DNA from 3 places in the Thioalkalivibrio sp. ARh3 genome. Region 2 is predicted to be linked to each of the others. Evidence: predicted binding sites of a transcription regulator. Region 2 holds the regulator's gene; each other region holds the start of a gene.
The links. Region 2 encodes FliA, which starts transcription of late flagellar genes. Its sites were predicted from a motif close to GCTAAAGTTNNNNNNNNNNCNGCCGATA; they were not measured.

Region 1: a site for FliA is predicted at 2,114-2,141, ahead of C995_RS0105860 (methyl-accepting chemotaxis protein). Genes of this name have one in related genera too.
Region 3: a site for FliA is predicted at 1,820-1,847, ahead of C995_RS0108110 (flagellin). Genes of this name have one in related genera too.

Annotation. Positions count from the first base shown of each region.
Region 1 is NZ_KB897948.1:221,567-225,991, forward strand. Features, by position in the region: gene C995_RS0105855 (ArsC family reductase) at 1-155, shown strand, start outside; gene C995_RS0105860 (methyl-accepting chemotaxis protein) at 856-2,091, opposite strand; gene C995_RS0105865 (DEAD/DEAH box helicase) at 2,271-3,536, opposite strand; partial or broken gene C995_RS14470 (PAS domain-containing methyl-accepting chemotaxis protein) at 3,892-4,425, shown strand, end outside.
Region 2 is NZ_KB897949.1:130,407-134,831, reverse strand. Features, by position in the region: gene C995_RS0107580 (MinD/ParA family protein) at 128-952, shown strand; gene C995_RS0107575 (RNA polymerase sigma factor FliA) at 949-1,710, shown strand; gene cheY (chemotaxis response regulator CheY) at 1,770-2,150, shown strand; gene C995_RS0107565 (protein phosphatase CheZ) at 2,254-3,030, shown strand; gene C995_RS0107560 (chemotaxis protein CheA) at 3,109-4,425, shown strand, end outside.
Region 3 is NZ_KB897949.1:250,974-255,398, reverse strand. Features, by position in the region: gene C995_RS0108115 (sulfotransferase) at 24-1,595, shown strand; gene C995_RS0108110 (flagellin) at 1,929-3,194, shown strand; gene C995_RS0108105 (flagellin) at 3,461-4,425, shown strand, end outside.

The DNA.
Region 1 (4,425 bases), on a different contig from region 2:
TGCCCGAAGAGACACGCGAGGCCATCGACCAGGAGCGTGCGATTGCCCTGATGCTGGAGCATCCGGCACTGATCAAGCGTCCGGTGATCGAGCGTGGTGACGACGTGTACGTTAGCTGGAATGCGGCGACCGCGCGTGAGCTTGGGGCTGGCTGACCGTTTCTAGCGGGCTCCAGCGTTCGTAGCTCTCGCCTGGTACGTTTTGGCTGGGCCTGGTTCGGCATCGGGGGTTTACGTGCCTTCGTCCGGCCGCCTGCCTGCGCTGTTTCGCCAGCGCGCCGCGAGGTACTTTCTTGCTTGCCCAAGAAAGTACCCGTCGAGGCGCACCCGGATTCCGCCCGGGGACCTTGCTCCAGGGCCCTCGGGCCGGCGGCGCTGAAACTCGCTGCGCCTTTGGCTTCGCTCAGACAGTCAGCGCCCCCGTTTTTATTTTGAATCGTCCGTCCCGAGGACCCTTCCGCAAGGGGCTTCATACGGGGGGATGAAGGTCAAGACAACGGCGGTCCTGATGTTTGTGCGAATGGCTGGAGGGAAGGTGTTCCGACATCCGGGCACGCGCGGCCTTCGGCCTGGCGTGCCGCGCCCGCAAGCGGGCGCCGGACCCCATCGTAGGATGTGATGAGCGCAGCGAATCGCATCAGGGGTTGCCCCGGCGTCAGAATGGTGCGTTTCGCTTCGCTCAACGCACCCTACAGCTCTGGGCTTATGAAAGGTGCGGGAACACCGACGGTTTTACCTTCCCTCCCGAAATGAGCCCCTTGTGGAGGGCGTGACAGGCCGGACGAAGGCACCGTAAACACCAGACGACGAACCAGGCCCCGTCACAACGAAGGTGGCAGGGGGCAGGCCCCGGGTGTCAGGCGGGTTGCTGGCGGAAGCCGGCTACCTCGGCCTGCAGGCGTTCGGCCAGGCCTTCCAGGGCCTCGACGGCCTCCTGCATCTCGCGGGCGCCTTCGGCGCTGCGTACCGCGATGTCGTTGATGTGGTGGACATTGCGGTTGATCTCCTCGGCGACCTGGCTCTGCTCCTCCGTGGCCGAGGCAACCTGGCGCGTCATGTCGTCGATGGTGGTGACGGAGTCGTGGATGTATTCCAGCGTCTCTTCCGCCTCGCCGGCCTTACTGACCGATGCCTCGGCCTGCTGCTGACTGACTTCCATCGCCTGTACGGCCTTGCCGGCCGCGCCCTGCAGGCGCTGGATGATCTCGCGGATCTCGCCGGTGGAGTCATTGGTGCGCTGGGCCAGGTGGCGCACCTCGTCGGCGACCACGGCGAAGCCCCGTCCCGCCTCGCCGGCACGGGCGGCCTCGATCGCTGCGTTGAGGGCCAGCAGGTTGGTCTTCTCGGCGATCTCCTCGATCACCTCGAGGATGGACCCAATGTTGTCGGAGTCACCCTTGAGTTCGTCGATCACGGTGCTGGCCTTGCGGATCTCACTGGCCAGCGCATTGATCGAGCCCTGGGTCGCCTGCACCACGTTGCGCCCGCCCTCGGCCGCGCGGGTGGCCTGGCCGGCGCTCTCCGCCGTGCTCTGGGTGTTGTTGGCCACCTCCTGCACGGTCGCGGACATCTGGTTCATCGCGGTGACGACCTGCTCGACGTCCGAGCGCTGCTCGTCGGTCTCGCGACTCAGTCCGTTGCTGCGGCCCTCCAGCTGGCGCGCCGAGGCGGCGATCCCGTCCGCCGCATCCGCCACCTGCGTGATCAGGCCCGACAGACGCTCCATGACCGCGTTGAACGCGGTACTGGTACGGCCAATCTCGTCTTCGGTCGTGATCTCCACCCGATGGCCAAGGTCGGCCTGTCCGGAGGCGATGGCCTCCAGCCCCGAGGCCAGCCGCTCCAGTGGCCGAACCAGCATGTTGGCCGCGAACCAGCCAATCGCCAGCGCGACCAGAAAGGCGACCACCCACAGGCCCCAAAGGAGCCACCACAGCTGATCGACCAGCGCCGCGTCGACATTCGCCGCCAGGTCGCCCTTCATCGTATGGAAGGTCACCCCGCCCATGATCGAGAGCGGGATGGTGCTGACGAGAATCACGAGGACAATAAGCTTGAGGCGCAGGCCGCCGTTCGTTAGAAGCCGGTTCATGGGGTCCCTCCTTTCCCCGCTGTAACGGCCGGGGCGGCCGGTACTTGATAGCGCCCATCTTCCCGGTGGCGACGACAAGAGCAGGTGATCCGGATCAAGTCCGGCGCAGGTTCGCAGACACAAAAAAGCCCGCGTCCCCATGGGAGACGCGGGCGGGTCTTGCCGTTAAGAGAGCGGTCCTAGCGGCCGCGTGCAGCCCGGTTGCCCTGGGGCGCGCGGCCCTGGCCACCACCGCGATGGCCGCCGGGCTTGCCGCCACGGCCCTGGCGCGGCTTGCCATTACGCGCGCCGCCACCCGGCTTGCCACCACGGCGATGGCCATTGCCATCATTGGCGGCCGGCTTCGGGGCCGCGAAGCCGTCGGTTTCGATGCGCTCGATCGGTCGCTGGATCAGGCGCTCGATGCCCTTTAGGAGCTTCAGCTCTTCGCCATCCACCAGCGACAGCGCAGCACCGGCGGACCCGGCACGCCCGGTGCGGCCGATGCGGTGCACATAGTCTTCCGGCACATTCGGCAGCTCGAAGTTGACCACCTGCGGCAGCTGGTCGATGTCCAGGCCGCGGGCCGCGATATCCGTGGCGACCAGCACCGGCACGGCCCCGGTCTTGAACTGCTTGAGCGCCTTGGTACGGGCCGCCTGGCTCTTGTTGCCATGGATCGCCTCGGAGGGCACGCCGTCCTGCGTCAGCTTCTGCGCCAGGCGGTTGGCTCCGTGCTTGGTGCGCGTGAATACCAGCACCTGGCCCCAGTCGTTGGTGCGGATCAGGTGGCTCAGCAGCTCGCGCTTGCGGCTGCTCTCCACCAGATGCACCGTCTGCTGGACGGTCTCGGCAGCGGTGTTGCGCGGGGCCACGTCGACCTCGGCCGGCTTGTTCAGCAGGCTCGACGCCAGGGCACGGATCTCGCCGGAGAAGGTCGCCGAGAACATCAGGTTCTGGCGCTTTTTCGGCATCAGGGCAATCAGCCGGCGAATATCGCGGATGAAGCCCATGTCCAGCATGCGATCGGCCTCGTCCAGCACCAGGATCTCGATACCGGAGAGGTCAATCGTCTTCTGGCTGGCATGGTCCAGCAGGCGACCCGGGGTGGCCACAACGATATCCATCGGGCCCCGCAGCGCCTTGATCTGCGGGTTCATGTTCACGCCGCCGAAGATGGTCATCGACTTCAGCGACAGGTGGCGACCGTAGGTACGGACGGAATCATGGACCTGAGCGGCCAGCTCGCGCGTCGGCGTCAGGATCAGGGCCCGCGGACGCCCCGGCTTGCGCTCGGGCGCCGGGCCATCGGTCAGTCGCTGCAGGATCGGCAGGGTAAAGCCGGCGGTCTTGCCGGTCCCGGTCTGGGCAGCGGCCAGCAGGTCACCACCTTTCAGGACTTCGGGGATCGCCTGGGTCTGGATCGGGGTCGGCGTCTTGTAACCGGCCTGCTCCAGCGCACGCATAAGGGGTTCGGCCAACCCAAGGTCGGCAAAAGAAGAAACAGAAGACATTCAATACTCCAACGGCTACCCGCCGCTCGTACTCGAGGGGCACCCATCGGGGTATGACGAAATCGGGGGGACGGGAACCGAGAGGGTTCCGGATCAGTGAACGGACGCTGACGGGCGGGGCGTTCGGTGCCGACAGTGTACGCGATTCTGCCTCTATGTCCATCAGCATATTCGCCCAACGGAATAAATCTCGCTTTCCAAGGAACGCTGGACTATGCTCCGGCCACAACGAAAAACCGGTGCCCACGAAGTACCGGAACGACCGGCGCGGCGAAAGAGCAATCGGTCAAACGGGGGATGGCCAGCCATGAAACGCAACCTGCCGATCTCGGGGAACGAGGTCGCCTACCCGGCCTCGGCCAACATCCTGTCCACCACCAACCTCAAGGGCACCATCACCTACGTCAATCCCGAGTTCATCGACATCAGCGGTTTCTCGGAGGATGAACTGATCGGGCGCAATCACAACGTGATCCGTCATCCGGAGATGCCACCGGCCGCGTTCGAGGATCTCTGGCAGGCCATCCAGGCAGGCCAGTCATGGATGGGCATGGTGAAGAACCGCTGCAAGAACGGGGATCACTACTGGGTCAGCGCCTATGTGACCCCGGTGGTGCGGGACGGAGAAGTCGTTGAATACCAGTCCGTCCGGACCAAGCCGGACCGCAGGCTGGTCGAGCGGGCCGAACAGACGTATGCGGCGGTAATGGCAGGCCGCCCGCCACCGGCCCTTCGCCTGCCTCCGTTGGGTCTGCGCATGCGCATCCTCGGGAGTATCGGGCTCGGGGTGCTGGCTGGGCTACGGACGCGGCTTTTTTTCGGTGGTGGCCGACGAGGTTCG
Region 2 (4,425 bases):
CGCGATGAACGATGGACTGATCAGACGCTCGCGGAGCTCGCCGGCACGCGCAGCCACGTGGCGTCGGCGCGCGGGACGCCGGATGGCGGGGCCCTGGAAATGATTCATCCAGTGGGGAAGGGACGCTATGCCACGCACTAATCCACCGTTGAAGGTCATCGCCGTTGCTTCCGGAAAGGGCGGTGTCGGCAAGACCAATGTCTCGGTCAACTTGTCCGTCGCACTTGCCCGGCTGGGTCGCGAGGTGATGCTGTTCGATGCCGATCTTGGGCTGGCGAACGCCGATGTGCTGCTCGGGCTGAGACCGGAGCGCACGCTGCATGACCTGGTAACCGGACAGGCGGAAGGGCTGGAGGAGATCCTGGTGGAGGGTCCCGAAGGGATCAAGGTCGTCCCTTCGGCGTCGGGGATCGCCGCGATGGCCAACCTCTCGCAGGTGGAGCACAACGGGCTGATTCATGCATTCAGCGCGTATTCGAAACCGCTGGACGTACTCGTCGTGGACACCGCAGCGGGTTTGCAGGAGTCGGTGACGACCTTCTGCCGGGCCGTCCAGGAGACCCTGGTGGTGGTCTGTGACGAACCGGCGTCGATTACCGATGCGTATGCCCTGATCAAGGTCCTGCACCGGGACCATGGTTTGCGGCGTTTCCGCCTGGTGACGAACATGGTGCAGGACCGAGCCGGAGCCGAGCGCCTGCTGCAAAAGCTCGCGACGGTTTGTGGCAACTATCTGCCGGAGGTCATCCTGGACCTGGCGGGATACATCCCGATGGACCAGAATCTGCGCACGGCCGTCCAGAAGCGGGCGCCGGTGGTGCAGCAGTATCCGGGCAGCCCGGCGGCCAAGGCCTTTACCGAGCTTGCCCGCACGGTCGATCGCTGGCCGGTGGGTCGCGGCGCCGATGGTGGCGTCGGATTCTTTGTCGAACGGATGCTGCAGAGCGCATGATGTCGCCGCGTAATCGACTACCAGGCTACGAAAGCGTCGCCGCGGCCGGCCACGAGCAGCGTGTTGCGGAGCATATCGAGCTGGTGCACCGCATCGCGCACCATCTTATGGCTCGTCTGCCTGCCTCGGTCCAGGTCGATGACCTGATCCAGGCGGGCATGATCGGTCTGCTGGAGGCCGCGCGGCAGTTCGAGGGCGGGCAGGGCGCGACCTTCGCCACCTATGCGGGGATCCGTATCCGCGGCGCGATGATCGATGAGCTGCGGCGCAGCGACTGGACGCCGCGCTCGGTGCATCGCAACAGCCGCAAGATCGCCGAGGCGATCCAGACGGTCGAGGCCCGGGAAGGGCGCGCGGCACGCGGGGTCGAGGTGGCCGAGGAGCTCGGAGTCCCGATCGACGAGTACTACACGATGCTGCAGGACCATGCCGGCGCCCATCTGTTCGCGCTGGACGATCTGGGCGGCACCGACGGCGATGCCGACCGGGTGATCGAGGGGGCGGAGGCCTCGCCCTCGCGGACGATCGAGGCCGGGGAGTTTCGCGAAGAGCTGGCCGCCGCGCTGGGTGATCTGCCCGAGCGTGAACGCCTGGTACTCTCGCTTTATTACATCGAGGAACTCAATCTGCGCGAGATCGGCGCGGTGCTGGGCGTGACCGAGTCGCGCGTCAGCCAGATCCGCAGTCAGGCCGTGATCCGGCTGCGCGCACGTCTGGGTTCCTGGCTCGAAGATGGCGAGGCTTTGCAGTTATTCTGACGGCCACGCTCTAGTACCCACATGCATAATTAATCCCGGAGTGACCTGTGGACAAGGGAATGAAAATTCTCATCGTGGACGACTTCTCCACGATGCGGCGGATCATCAAGAACCTGCTGCGTGATCTCGGCTTCAACAACACGCATGAGGCCGATGACGGCAGCACGGCCCTGCCGATGCTCCAGAACGGCGACTTCGACTTCCTGATCACTGACTGGAATATGCCCAATATGCCGGGCATCGACCTGCTGCGGGCGGTGCGCGCCGACGAGAAGCTGAAGACGATGCCGGTACTGATGGTGACGGCGGAGGCGAAGCGTGATCAGATTGTCGAGGCGGCCGAGGCGGGCGTAAACGGGTACGTGGTAAAGCCTTTTACCGCTGAAACGCTCAAGGAAAAGATCGATAAAATCTTCGAACGCATTGAATCTCAGGGGTAATCGGGGTATGGCAGGCGGGATCCTCGGGCACGAGCAAAGCCTCGGCCAGGGGGGGCAGTCCCGGTCGGTACGTCCGGGATGAGGAGCGAGCAAGGGGCTTTGGATGACAGACCAGGAACAACCGGTGGGGGATCAGCAGCTCGCACGCGCGCGCGAGCTTGTTCAGGTGCTTGAAGCAGGGGATGACGTCACGGCGCGAGCGCTGATTCAGGACCTTGCGCGTCCGTATGATCGCGAACTGTTCGACGAGCTCGGCAAGCTGACGCGTGACCTTCATGAGGCCCTGCAGAGTTTCCGTGGTGATTCGCGACTGGTCGAACTGACCCAGGCGGAGATCCCGGATGCTCGCGAGCGCCTCAATTACGTGGTCACCATGACCGAGAAAGCGGCGCATGAAACCCTGACCGCCATCGAAACGAGCCTCCCGATCGCCGAGTCCTTCAGCCAGCAGGCCGGCGAACTGACCGCCAAATGGACCCGTTTTCGCAACCGCCAGCTGTCGGTGGATGAGTTCCGCGAATTCGCGCGCGATCTGGACGAGTTCTTTGCGCAAGCCAGCCACGACACCGATGAGCTCCGGCGCCTGCTGTCGGAAGTGCTGATGGCGCAGAGCTATCAGGATATAACCGGGCAGGTGATCCGGCGGGTGATACAGCTCGTAACGGATCTCGAGGAGAACCTGGTCTCGCTGATCCGGCTGTCCAGTGGGCGCATGGAAGCGATCGAGGCCGCGGAGAAAACACTGGACGACAACGCCGATCGGCGCGAGGGCGATCGACGCGGTCACGGTCCTGCGGTGCCGAAGACTCAAGATTCCGGCCAGGATGTCGTTGAAGGACAGGACGAGGTGGACGATCTGTTGTCCAGTCTGGGCTTCTAGACAACCGCCGATTCCTGAATCGGCGTCTCCCCTGGACCCACCCTACAACGGCAAGCCTCACCGGAACGGAGAGACCGAATGGCCATCGACCCCAATGACGAAATCCTTCAGGACTTCCTGATCGAGGCCGGGGAACTGCTCGAAGGGCTGAACGAGCAGCTGATCGACCTGGAGCAGAATCCCGATGACCGGGATCTGCTCAACGCGGTATTTCGCAGCTTTCACACCATCAAGGGCGGCGCGGGCTTCCTCAGCCTCGATGCGCTGGTGACGGTCTGCCATCACGCGGAAGACGTGTTCAACCTCCTGCGCAATGGGGAACGCCGCGTTGATGGCCACCTGATGGACACGATGCTCCGGGTGCTGGATACGCTGAACGTGATGTTCGGCGACCTGCGCTCCGGGGTCGATCCGACACCCGCGGAGGCGGACCTGGTCGAAGATCTGCGGAAGATGGCCAACAACGAGGACGTGGCCGACGATTCCGAATCAGAGGCTGCCCCGGCAGCGGACGAATCCCCCGAGCCGGAACCGGCACCCCCCGCCGAGGTGGAAGCCACGGCCATGGCAACGGGTGAAGACGGAGGCGAAGAGTCGGGTCTGGTAGGTGCAGATGACGAGATCACCGATGACGAGTTCGAGGCCCTGCTCGACACGCTGCACGGAGAGGGGGCCCCGCAGGCGGTAGAGGGTGCCGGTGCGGCGGATGTTCCTGGTGGCGAGTCAGGCGCTGACGCGGCGGAGGCCGCGGCCGGGGATGATGGCGACGATCTGATCACCGACGACGAGTTCGAGAACCTGCTGGACGAACTGCAGGCGCGGGGCGGCGGGCCTCCTGCGGTCGAGTCGGTGGCATCATCGGCCGAGACCAGCGAGCCGGCCACGCCCGAGGAGCCGAATGCGGGGCCCGAGCCGGAGCCGGTCGAGGAGGCCAAGCCGGCCGCGACCCCGGAGGCCGCGAAACAACAGTCAAAGCCGGCGCCGGCCGGGGGTGGCTCGCGTCAGGCGCCCCAGAGCGAGACATCGGTACGCGTGAACACCGAGCGCCTGGACGAGATCATGAATCTGGTCGGGGAACTGGTGCTGGTGCGCAATCGCCTCAGCATGTTGCGCAGCCAGCATGTGGATGACGAGCTGGGCAAGGCGATCAGTTCGCTGGCGCTGGTGACCTCCGATCTGCAGACGTCGGTGATGAAGACCCGCATGCAGCCGGTCAACAAGGTCTTTAACCGCTTCCCGCGCGTCATTCGGGACCTGTCGCGCAGCCTCGGCAAGGAGATCGATCTGGAGATCTTCGGCGAGGATACGGACCTCGACAAGAACCTGGTGGAGGCGCTGTCCGATCCGCTGGTGCACCTGGTGCGCAATGCCGTGGACCACGGCATCGAGACCCCC
Region 3 (4,425 bases), 120 kb from region 2:
TGCGCAAGAGGAGCAGGATGGCCATGAAAGTTGGCAAGAAAGCCAGGAAAGCCACAAAAGGCGGTAAAGGCAGGAACGGCAAAGGTCAGCAGCCCCCTGCGGCGGGGTTACTGAAAAAGGCGACGAAGGCACTGGACGACGGCGACCATGACGAGGTCGAAGCACTTTGCGGCGAGGCGCTCAAACTAGAGTCGAACAGCCCCGAGGCGCTCCGTCTGCTGGTGCGGAGTACCGTCGATCAGGCCCGCTACAGCACGGCCACGCTGTATGCCTCCAAGCTGGTCCAGATGTACCCGGAGGATCCCGCCAGTTACAACCGGCTGGCCGGCATCCTGCTCATGCGCGGCCGGGTCCAGGCGGCCGGGGCAGCCTTGCGCGAGGCGCTGCGTCTCGACCCCAACATGCGTCTGGCCCTCGATAACTATGCGCGAGTATTGCAGGCCGATGGGCGATGGGATGAGGCGGCCGAGATTCTGGAGTCGCTGGTTGGCTCGGACCCCTCCAGACCCAACATCTGGTACTCGTATGCGCACTCCCGGCACTTCCCGGCTGGCTCGCCCGCGCGAGCAAAGCTTGAAAAGGTCATCAGGAACGGAAAGTTCGACTTGCGCGACCAGGGACAACTGCATTTCGCCCTCGCGAAGTTCCATCAGGATGCCGGGGATATCGATCAGGCGTTCGCGGCCTTCGAAAAAGGCAATGAATTGCGGGCCAGGGTGATCCACAAGCAGGTCGAGGGGGTACGCAATGGGGGACTTCTTCGCCTGGTTGCCGCCAGCGAGAAGATATTTTCCGCCGAATGGAAGAACGGCCTCGATGGCCCGGAGGTATCACCCCGTCCGCTGACGCTCGTCCTGGGGCCGCCCCGTTCCGGGAAATCGCTACTGGAAGGGGCGCTCTCGGAGCATTCTCGGATCTGCAATTACGGCGAACTGGGCGCATTGCAGGAGCTATTGGCCGAGCTCCCCAAGGATGTGCGCCAGCGATATCCGCTGTGGCTGCGGCGTATTGGCGGCGACGAACTGGGCAGACTCAGGGCCCGCATGGATGCGATCTGGGGCGACCCGAGAGACGACAGCATCCGAGCCTACCTCCTGACCAATCCCAGCAATGTCCTGCACGTGGGGACGTTGATGGCCCTGAACCCCGATACCCGTGTCATTTTCTGCGAACGGGACGCGGTGGACACCGCCATGGCGATTTACATGCGCTGTTTTGCCCGCGCGCTACCGTATGCATGGGCCCTGGATACGATTGCCGAATACATCCTGGTCTATCACCGGTTAGTGGACCATTGGGAGAATCTCTTCCCTGACCGTGTGCAACGCGTGCGGTATGGAGATTTTCTGGAGGCGCCGGATACCCATACGCGCAGGGTCCTTTCTGACCACGGTCTCGCCTGGGAAGACCCGTGTGCAGATGCATACGGCGAGACCGTGGATCCCGGACAGGTTGGCGTGGCCGGCAGTGGCAGGCGTCGTTCGCGCGTCAATCCGGCTTTTGCCCGGATCGGGGAGGAATACGCGGACTACCGGCCCGCGTTCGAGCGGGCCCTGGAGCAGGCCCGGTCGCGGGTGTTCGCGGGGGATCCGTAACCCCCTGGAAAAGACCCTGGATGTCCGACGGTTGCTGAACCCGTTGCTCGGGGGCGCGAGAGTCCGGACGGCGCGGCCAGGGATCGATTCGTGCTGGCAGGAACGGCCAGGGCAGGCGGTGTTCCCGCGGTGCGAGGGCCGCCGGCGGGTCGGGTCACGACCCGGTTGCGTCCTATGCGCGCCCGCCGTGTCCGCAAGGTGACAAAACTTTTTTGCTTTTTGGGGTTAAAGGTTGCCGGGGGCTGGTCGTTAGCGGGGGCGAGAGGCGATCTCGAACACAGCATTACCGCTCGAGCGGCAATGACTGCCAGCAAGCAGAGGAAGGAGAACGACATGTCCCAGGTGATCAATACGAACGTGATGTCGCTGAATGCGCAGCGCAATCTGAACGACTCGCAGGGTGCGCTTTCGCAGTCGCTGGAGCGCCTGTCGTCGGGCCTTCGCATCAACAGCGCGAAGGACGATGCGGCGGGTCTGGCGATTTCGGAGCGATTCACGACTCAAATCAATGGCCTCGACCAGGCCGTGCGCAACTCGAACGACGGTATCTCGCTGGCACAGACCGCCGAGGGGGCGCTGGATACGGTCAGCGACTCCCTGCAGCGGGCGCGCGAGCTGGCGGTACAGGCCGCCAACGATTCCAACTCGGCCTCCGACCGTCAGGCGCTGAACGACGAGGTCCAGCAGCTGATGGACGAGGTCGGGCGGATCGCCAACAACACCGAGTTCAACGGGCAGAACATCCTGGACGGGTCGGCCGAGGACCTGTTCTTCCAGGTGGGCGCGAATCAGGGCCAGATGACGTCGGTCGAGAACGTCGATGCCCGTACCACTCAACTGGGTTCGCAGGAAGTGGTGGGTGCGGGCATGTTCTCCGCCGAGGACCTGGAAGATTTTGATTTCGATGGCATGAGCGACATCGCAATAACGGTTCAGGATGACGAAGGCGCAGCACTGGCCGAAGTGACCGTCCAGTTCGGGTCAGACTCCGGGCAATATGACGTCAATTCCCTTGAGGATGTCGTCCGCGCGATCAATACCGAGATCGCGTCGGGCCCTGATGATAGTGAAGGGGGCACTGCGCCCGAGGCAGAAGAGATTGCAGCGCTCCAGGACGCGGGCCTGCAGGCTTCTGTCCGTGTGGACGATGAAGGCAATCAGGGGATCGCCATTACCGGTGACTTCAATAGCTCCTTCAGTGTGGATCAGGATGGATCTGTGGAAGGCGACGACCCGACCGCGTTCTTTGACGACAACGGCGGCAATGGGCAGTCCTCGGGTCCGATCGATCTCACCGATATCAGCGTGACCAGCCGGGATAACGCGACGCAGGCGATCGGTGCGCTGGATGGTGCGCTGAATCAGGTCAGCTCGCTGCGTTCCGAGCTGGGGGCGGTGCAGACCCGTTTCGAGAGCACCATCTCCAACCTGGAGATCGGCTCGGAGAACCTGTCGGATGCGCGTTCGCGCATCATGGATGCGGACTTTGCCTCGGAGACCGCGGACCTGACCCGGGCGCAGGTGCTGCAGCAGGCGGGCACCTCGGTGCTCTCGCAGGCCAATGCGGTGCCGCAGAACGTGCTGGGGCTGCTGCAGTAACGGGCGCGCACCTGCGGTCGTGACAGGGTGGCAGTAGCCTGCCGCCCCGTTGCCAGGCCCGCCCCGGAGTGTCCGGGGCGGGCCTTTTTGTGTGCGGGCGATGGCGGCGCGGGCTGGCGAATTCCAAGGCATTTGTCGAGGAGCGAAAAAATTTGCGCGCCGGGCTCAAGTCTGATGGGGCCCGGCCGTTACCGAGGGCAGGAGCGGAACACTATCCGCGCGGTTGGCCCCCGTTACGGGGCTGCATGGAACGAGGAGAAAGAACCATGTCTCAGGTCATCAATACCAACGTGATGTCGCTGAATGCCCAGCGCAATCTGAACAACTCCCAGAGCGCGCTGGCCCAGAGTCTGGAGCGCCTGTCGTCGGGGCTGCGCATCAACAGCGCGAAGGACGATGCGGCGGGGCTTGCGATCTCGGAGCGCTTTACCACTCAGATCAACGGTCTGAATCAGGCGGTGCGCAACTCGAATGATGGCATCTCGCTGGCGCAGACCGCGGAGGGTGCGCTCAACACCGTCAGCGACTCGCTGCAGCGGGCGCGCGAGCTGGCGGTGCAGGCCGCCAACGATTCCAACTCGGCCTCCGACCGTCAGGCGCTGAACGACGAGGTCCAGCAGCTGATGGACGAGGTCGGCCGGATCGCCAACAACACGGAGTTCAATGGCCAGAACATCCTGGACGGCTCGGCCGCGGACCTGTTCTTCCAGGTGGGGGCCAACCAGGGGCAGATGGTCTCGGTGAGCAATGTCGACGCGCGGACCACGCAGCTGGGGGCGCAAGAAGTTGCCGGGGATAATGCCGTGAAGGCCTCGGATGTCGAAGGGTTTGCTGGGCACATCCAGATCGAGATCGACAGCGTGGCGATCTCGACGTTTGCGTCGGATATCGACGGCATCGACGCGGCCGGAATCGACATCAGCGGGGCGGAGACCTTCGACGATGTGGTCCGGACCATCAATGCCGCCATCAGTCAGGTTGCGCGCCTCGACGACGACAATGCCGACAAGTTCCGCGATGCGGGTCTGGACGCCTCGATCCGCGTGAACGACCAGGGCGAAACGACGGTGTCGATTACTGCCGCGTTCGATACCGACGGGTTTGAGGTCTCCGGCGGTACGGTTACCGACGGTGACGGAAACCCAACCATGTTCGATTCCGCGGTTAAGGAGCACATCAGCCTCACCGACATCAGTGTGACCAGTCGCGAAAACGCGACCAAGGCGATCGG